2 regions of the Shewanella sp. 10N.261.52.F9 genome follow, and region 1 is predicted to be linked to the other one. Evidence: riboswitches for the same ligand, from Rfam matches in the RefSeq annotation. Region 1 holds a riboswitch; the other holds the start of a gene.

Region 1 (4,041 bases):
AACTTACACACAAATACGGCTTTGCCGAACTTCTCATGGGCTGCTTGCATTTCAATCGCTAGCATTGACATTACGTCGCTATATTCACCAACAACTTGAGTAGCCATCGCATTAGTAACACGTTGGATATTCTCGTAAGAGTCAACGCGACCAATAAACCATTTAATAGGCTCTAGATAATTATCTTGTAGCGGGTAACAACTGATCTCTGCAGTCAATTTCATCTTACTAACCTCAGCCGTCTTGAACCGACGGCTTAATAATATTGTTAATGAATTAAAGTGATTTAAATCTACGATTACAAAAACTTAACGTTAAACGTCATACCAATTTGTTGTGGGTCACCATAGCGTATATATTGCTTATCTGCCCAGTCCAAATCAGGCTCATTACCGAAGTAAAAACCACGAACGCCGTATTTTTCGTCAAACAAGTTACGTCCCCACAGGTAGACAGACCAAATATCGGCTTCATAGCCAACCTTTGCGTTAAAGACTTGGTACGCATCTGATTTTGACTCATTACTGTCTGAGTAGTAAAAGTCGCTCTTACCACTGGCGTTTACATTCGCGAACCAGCCGCTATCACTGCGGTATGTCGCCCCTAAACTAAAAGTAAAGTTTGGTGAATGGGCTAGCTCACGGCCCGACAAATCAACAACTGTACCGTACTTATCTTCATACTGATAATCACCATAAGCAGTTTCAAGCCAGCCTACACTACCGTACACCTGTAGGTTATCAGTGGCATACCAATTACCATCGAGCTCAGCACCATAGTTATGAGAGCTACCAGCATTTTCAGTAAACAAGATAAAGTTACCTTCTTGCCCTGGTACCGTTGATTGCTGAGACGCGGCAACTTGTTGATCTTGCCTATCCATATAGAATAATGCGAAGTTGGTGTTTGCTTGGCCATCTAACCAAGTCGACTTTAAGCCCAACTCATAGTTATAGAGGATTTCAGTGTCATATTCTTTTTTATCCGCGACTTCTTCTGGCAATGACATATTAAAGCCGCCAGCTTTATAACCACGTGCTATACGAATATATGATTCATGGTTTTCACTTAACGCTTTGCTCAGCGCAATATGCCCTCCCCACATCGTTTCACTTGGGTCGAACTCATCACCTGCAGAATCGCTATAATCACTATCGCGACGCTCCACACGTAAACCGACAGACAGCGCATAGCTAGAGCCTAAATCTGAGTCTAATTGACCAAATAGTGCATAATTCTGAGCTCGATATTCGGCAGATAACTGGCTGTAGCTATCAACAGTGTCGTTATCTTCTTGCAAATCCATACCATAAACACCGATTAACCAATCAGTGCTATCAGCAAAAATGCGACCTGATTCTGTAGAAGACAATCTAAACTCTTGAGTGACTGTTTTTCTTTCGCCTTTTTTATCCCAGTTATATTCATATTCACATGGGCTACCGTCACAATCTCGACTTGCCCAATAATCAGGGTTTGCCCAGTCGCCATCGTAGTTGTGGCGAGTGTCTGATTGTGCCAAAGAGGTTAATGAGGTCAACTCAAAGTCCTCGGCTCCTGTATAAGTGAACTTAAGCGATGAACCAGTTGTGCGCTGTTTATCAACACCTGGCGCATCGGTTAACGTATCAAAACCGTTATTATCCAATGTCCACGCATCATAACCATTATCATAATTTGCATGTAGTAGAGTTAAATCAATTTCTAAATCGTCTGTTGCGTACCAACGTAACTTAGCGCGCCCGGTAAACTCATCACGATTATTAGTATCACTTCGATCAAGGTAAAGGTTGTCGCGATAGCCATCTTGCTGATGTTGTTGCAAAGACACGCGATATAATAAATTCCCCGAATCGGTAACAGGACCAGAACTAAAACCACTAAAGGTTTGTAGGTTATCATTACCTAATGAAACCTCGGCGCCATGTTCAAACACATCTGTCGGATCGTTACTCTTAAGGTAGATAAGACCCGCTAGTGCATTAGCACCATAACGTGTGCCTTGCGGACCGCGCAGAACTTCAACTTGCTGTAAATCATACATGCTTGAAACCATGCCCAAGCCTGATAAATCGATATCGTCTACCACGAAACCGACCGAGGAGTTAGGTGCTCCTTGATACTCTTCTTGCTCACCGACACCACGGATTTGAAAATATTTTGGACGCGAGCTGCCACCAGACCAATTGAAGTTAGCAATATTATTCAAGATATCTTCGAAATGCTGCGCGCCTTCATCTTCAATTTGTTGCTGGTCGATAACCGTAACGCTTGAAGGCATTTTTTCTAATGCTGAACCACGAAAATCGGATGTAACTACCATCACTTCGATATCGTCAGGAGTTGAAGTTTGTTGGCTATTAGCAGCAACATTGGGAGATGAAATTACTGCAATTACCGCGAGGGCAATTGGCGAATAAGAATTTAGATTTAACATAGGACCTCAAAGTAAAATTTTGAGATCCGGCATCAGTAAAGAAGCGATCGGAAAATGAATTGTGGCCCATTCCTACGCCGGTATTAGCCGGATCAGGTTCAAAGGGTTCGTTTTGCAACATCTCAGTATAAATCTACAAATCCAACTTTCGATTGATAGACTTTAACACCCCTTGGCGAGCGCGATTATACATGAATTTTACAACTCAGTGACAGACTTCTTAAAAAACCTGAACGCTATGCATAAAAAAACGCCAGTTTAACTGACGTTTTTTTAACAGACGTATTTTTTGTCGCTTTCGTCGACTTTTAATTACTAATTAGAGAAAGCTTTTCTGACATAAAGCTCAAAGCGAGTCGCATTGGCATTAGGTGCAACAGCACTGACCTGCAACTGTTGTTTACCATGAAGTTTGACTGACTTCCAGCTAACCCCTTCATCATCAATCGTCATACCGTTTAAGTCATACCAGGTAAACTTGTATTGCAGTCTAAGGTCGGTAGAAACTTGGCTGACAATAGTGCCAGTACCACGTAAAAAGCCACCTTCAGGGCGTGCCATGATGTTGGCTACTTGAACTTCTTTACCAAAACTATTGTTATCAACACGCACTTGGCCGTCAGAGCCAGCCATGACACCGGCGGTATGTGGCGCACATGCGGTAATAATTAATGCGGTAAACAGCCCCAATAAAACCTTTTTCATATCCATCCCCTTTATTACTCATTAGCATTGCATTTATGCTTATCTGTATAATCTAGCACTAATCTATCAAAAAGTGCGCTCTTGCGGTGGCGATTAAATGCTTACGATTGGTTTGCCAACAATTAATGCTTACATTGGCCACTCGCCGGCCTTGACGGGTGATCTTACACTCAGCAAAGCTATCTTTATGGTAACCCGCTCTTAAGTAGTCAATTGAGAAATCGACCACCTTAGGCACCTTAGTGGTTTGCATAAATACCATTAACTGCACTATCGCCGACATTTCCATAAATCCCGCAATCACACCGCCGTGTAAGGCTGGTAAAATAGGATTACCTATGTTGTCATCTTTTGCGGGTAACTTGAACACCAACTCATCGCCAAAACGCTCAACTCCCATGCCGATGAATTTAGCATAGGGAACGTGCTCGAGTAGATGACCAAAGTCATTGAGCTCAGTCGCCTTTTTAACGATACTTTTAACGTCTAGTTTAGCGCTATCATCAACAAGCATGGCTTCATTAGAACTCATTTGCGTCTCCCATCAAAGCTTGCCTAAATTCTTCGCCAACCATCTCAGGACTAATACGCATGAATGAGCCAACGGCGTGGGCAATAGGATCATCAATAGAGTCTTGATAGGCAATTGCCCGGGTAAACGCCACGCTTGACGATAATTTATAACATTGTGCATGACCATAAACGGGTTTATGGGGCTCAGCAGGCTTCATGTAATCAACCCGCAAATCGAGCGTTGGCGAGATCTCAAGCAAATCGCATTTATCGAAGATTGAGCAAACGACTGCACAACCACTAGCTGTATCCATTAGCGTGGTAATGACTCCACCATGAATAACGCCGGTATCAGGATAACCAACTAACTGAGTATCGTAAGGCAG
Region 2 (4,041 bases), on a different contig from region 1:
ACAGTTTTGAATTGAAAAGCCACAGGTTTAGCTAACACGTGTACGCTTAAATTGGTTGGTGTTAATGCTGTTATTATTGGAGACTTTTAGTCATTTTGTGTTGGCTTTAGTCGGTAGAATCAATGTTGAACTAATTTCATTAAGCTTGCTCTAAATTACAGCTGAATAGGGATAATAGTTCAAATAGGATCAAGTTAACTGCATGAAGCAAATAACCGTCAAAAAGGATTTCAATGCTAAGGTTGAGGCTAACGTCGATGACAAAAGACATTTTACGGCATACTCAGCGACTGATACTTGCTTAGATGATAGGTTGATAACGGTATTTTATGGCGCTGAAGGTGTTCTAGAACCCAGCGCTTATTTTATTCAGCCTCTAAACATCGATAGACAGACTGAGGATAGCCGCCACGGTCGTTCCTCAGGTAACAATAGCGTTATATTACAAAACCCTGTTACACCAATAGTGCGAGATAATACCGCAACCAATGTGTTATCTAAATCGTATTTAGCAAGATCTCGATTATCACCATTTTCAGTGCTGATTATTAGCGTGCTTTTAGTGCATGTTGCTGTCATTGTAGCGGTCAATTACTTTTGGGTTAGACCTACTGTAAGCGTTAATAAACTGGCCGAGACTACAATCCAATCTTACTTATACCAAGCGCCAAAAGCTGATCCTTTGTTAGAGGGCCGCATAGAGAGCCTATTTGAGAGTAAGCCAAGTGCAACAACGCCATTAAAGGATAAGCTAGCTGTTAATAATCAGGATACGGCAAGGATTAAGCGCACAGAAGTTCAAGAGCCTAGTAAACAAATTAAGTCTGCGCCCAAAACTGACTTATCACAGGCAATTGATGATAAAGCTAAAGTGGCAACTGCATTATCTGCCCCGAGTGCTGATACATCCAAAAACACCTCAGCAAAGCGCTTTACCCAATCTTATCTTGCAAAACAGCGGGCGAATAAACTTGATGAACTGGTCGTAAGTAGCGCGGCTAACTATAGCCAAAAACGCTCGCTTAGTGAGATGGATGGCGAAATGCAGGAACTCGTTTTTCCGGAGATAGATAAGTACAGTAAGGTGGTCACCACCGATCATGTACTGGATCCTAATCGCATCATTAGAAAAGGCGATACTTGCTATCGCATCGTTAAAATTGGCGACCAAATTAACCCTTATGCCGAGACTATCGGTTACCCTTTCAATTGTGGTGGCGACAAGGTTAAAAAAGCAATTAATGAGGCCATCGCTGCTCGACTAGAAAAGCGTATGCTGGGGAAATAATAAAAAATTTGTTTGATAAAAACTCAAGTTGATGACCGTTTACTATAAAGTAGCGATTCAAAGTCCTTGAATATCATCAGCTTGAGCTTTGATGGCTAAGTCTTTAACTTCTGGTCTAATAACTTTTTAAGCCCTTGTATCTCACCTGCGGATAGGTCTATACTGCCAGCTCATCTTGTCGGAGTGCCATATGGCTGAGACCGTTAATTCGGGATCCGTTGAACCTGATCAGGCTAGAACCTGCGAAGGAAACAAGCGAAATAACTGCATAAACTGACTTTTAAATAAGCGCCAAAGCAGCATTTCGGTGGTTACGTGTAACTAGAATTTACCCCTAGTTATATGTTCAACTTTTCAGATTCTCATTTTCTCCTGGCAAGCAACTTCATTTCTTTTTTTAAAGTGAGTTTGCTAATGTCAAATCGTCGCGAAACCCGAGCTCAAGCTCAACAATTTATTGATAATCTAAAACCACTACAACACCCAAATTCTGAGAAAATCTACCTTGAAGGTAGCCGTGCTGACCTTAAAGTGGGTATGCGCCAAATTCATCAAGCCGATACGCTTATTGGTGGTGACGAAACCAATCCTGTATTTGAAGCCAACCCGCCGTTAAAGGTGTATGACTGCGCGGGTGCCTACTCAGATCCTGATACACTGATTGATGTGCGTAAAGGTCTTGAGAAGTTCCGTGAAAACTGGATTGAAGAGCGCAGTGATACTGAGCAGTTACAAGGTGCAAGTTCGGGCTTTACTCAGCAGCGCCTTGCTGATGATGGCCTAGACCATCTGCGTTTCGAGTCTTTATTACCGCCGCGCCGCGCGAAAGAAGGTAAACGTGTTACCCAATTGCACTATGCTCGCCAAGGCATTATTACCCCTGAGATGGAGTACATTGCCATACGTGAAAATATGGCAAAGTCTGAGGTAACAGACCCAATTCTGACCCAAAAAGACAAAGGCGAGAGTTTTGGTGCTGCGATTGGTGAACCAATTACCCCTGAGTTTGTTAGGCAAGAAATTGCTCGCGGCCGCGCAATTATCCCACTAAACATTAACCATCCAGAAGCAGAGCCGATGATTATTGGCCGTAACTTTTTAGTTAAGGTTAACGCCAATATAGGTAACTCAGCGGTAACCTCATCGATTGAAGAAGAAGTTGAAAAGCTAGTTTGGTCGACCCGTTGGGGCGCCGATACGGTAATGGACTTATCTACCGGTCGTTATATTCACGAGACCCGCGAATGGATTATTCGTAACTCTCCGGTACCTATTGGTACCGTTCCTATCTATCAAGCACTAGAGAAAGTGAATGGTGTTGCTGAAGATCTTAACTGGGAAACATTCCGCGATACCTTAATTGAACAAGCAGAGCAGGGCGTGGATTACTTTACGATTCATGCCGGCGTATTACTGCGCTATGTGTCGATGACGGCTAAACGCTTAACCGGTATTGTTTCTCGCGGTGGCTCTATCATGGCTAAGTGGTGTTTGTCGCACCATAAAGAAAATTTCCTTTATGAACACTTTAGAGAAATTTGTGAAATCTGTGCCGCCTATGATGTGTCGCTGTCATTAGGCGATGGTATGCGTCCCGGCTCAATTGCCGATGCCAATGATGAAGCGCAATTCTCTGAGCTAGAAACCTTAGGTGAGCTGGTGAAAATTGCTTGGGAGTATGACGTGCAGACCATTATTGAAGGTCCGGGCCATATTCCAATGAATCTGATTAAAGAGAACATGGATAAGCAGCTAGAGGTGTGTGATGAAGCACCATTCTATACTTTAGGCCCACAAACGACCGATATTGCGCCGGGTTACGATCATTTTACCTCAGGTATTGGCGCTGCAATGATTGCTTGGTATGGCTGCGCGATGCTTTGTTATGTCACGCCTAAAGAGCATTTAGGTTTGCCAAACAAGGAAGATGTTAAGCAAGGTCTAATTGCCTACAAAATTGCTGCTCATGCTGGAGATGTGGCGAAAGGGCATCCGAGCGCGCAAATTCGTGACAATGCCTTATCAAAAGCGCGTTTTGAGTTTCGTTGGGAAGACCAATATAACCTAGGTTTAGACCCTGAAACCGCCCGTGCTTATCACGATGAATCACTGCCACAAGAATCAGCTAAAGTTGCTCATTTTTGCTCTATGTGTGGCCCAAAATTCTGCTCAATGAAAATTACCCAAGAAGTGCGTGATTACGCTGCGGCGCAAGAGCGTGAAGCTGGGGCTAAAACCATTGATATTAAATCTGCCGCGGAATATGAGTCTTATAGCGGTAGCGATGCTGAGGCGGCAAAATTGGCTGTTGAACGAGCGCAAGGTATGGCACAAATGTCGGCCGAGTTTAAGGCGAAAGGCGCAGAGCTTTACCATGAAGCAAGTAATAAACAGCCTGATGTAGCACTAGAGGACTAATCATGGCAAACCCAGATGCGTTATCTGTGAATCGTCCTATTGTATGGACTATAGCGGGCTCAGATAGTGGCGGTGGTGCGGGTATTCAAGCTGATCTGGCAACCATGTCAGATCTTGAGGCCCACGCTTGCAGTGTGATCACCGCAGTAACCGCGCAAAGCTCGGTTACTGTGGCGTTGGTTGAGTCTGTATCAAGCAAAATGTTGCAGTCTCAGCTTGATACTTTAGCGAGTGATTTACCGCCAGCGGCGATAAAAATAGGCTTGCTGGCCGATCAGGCTCAAATAGAGCTGCTAGCTAAATGGTTAACAGAGCAGCAAGCTTGTTGGTTGCAA

What was found. Region 1 has a riboswitch for thiamine pyrophosphate ahead of AB4298_RS03810 (TonB-dependent receptor). Riboswitches for the same ligand answer to the same signal wherever they lie in the genome.
Region 2: it holds a riboswitch for thiamine pyrophosphate, as region 1 does, so the genes downstream of both, thiC (phosphomethylpyrimidine synthase ThiC) here and AB4298_RS03810 (TonB-dependent receptor) in region 1, are expected to answer to the same signal.

Annotation. Positions count from the first base shown of each region.
Region 1 covers NZ_JBFRNX010000004.1:197,119-201,159, forward strand. The annotation lists gene AB4298_RS03805 (hypothetical protein) at 1-224, opposite strand, end outside; gene AB4298_RS03810 (TonB-dependent receptor) at 299-2,437, opposite strand; TPP riboswitch at 2,490-2,620, opposite strand; gene AB4298_RS03815 (YcfL family putative periplasmic lipoprotein) at 2,753-3,142, opposite strand; gene AB4298_RS03820 (PaaI family thioesterase) at 3,201-3,674, opposite strand; gene AB4298_RS03825 (PaaI family thioesterase) at 3,664-4,041, opposite strand, start outside.
Region 2 covers NZ_JBFRNX010000024.1:148,286-152,326, forward strand. The annotation lists gene AB4298_RS16860 (hypothetical protein) at 203-1,288, shown strand; TPP riboswitch at 1,458-1,556, shown strand; gene thiC (phosphomethylpyrimidine synthase ThiC) at 1,703-3,706, shown strand; gene thiE (thiamine phosphate synthase) at 3,709-4,041, shown strand, end outside.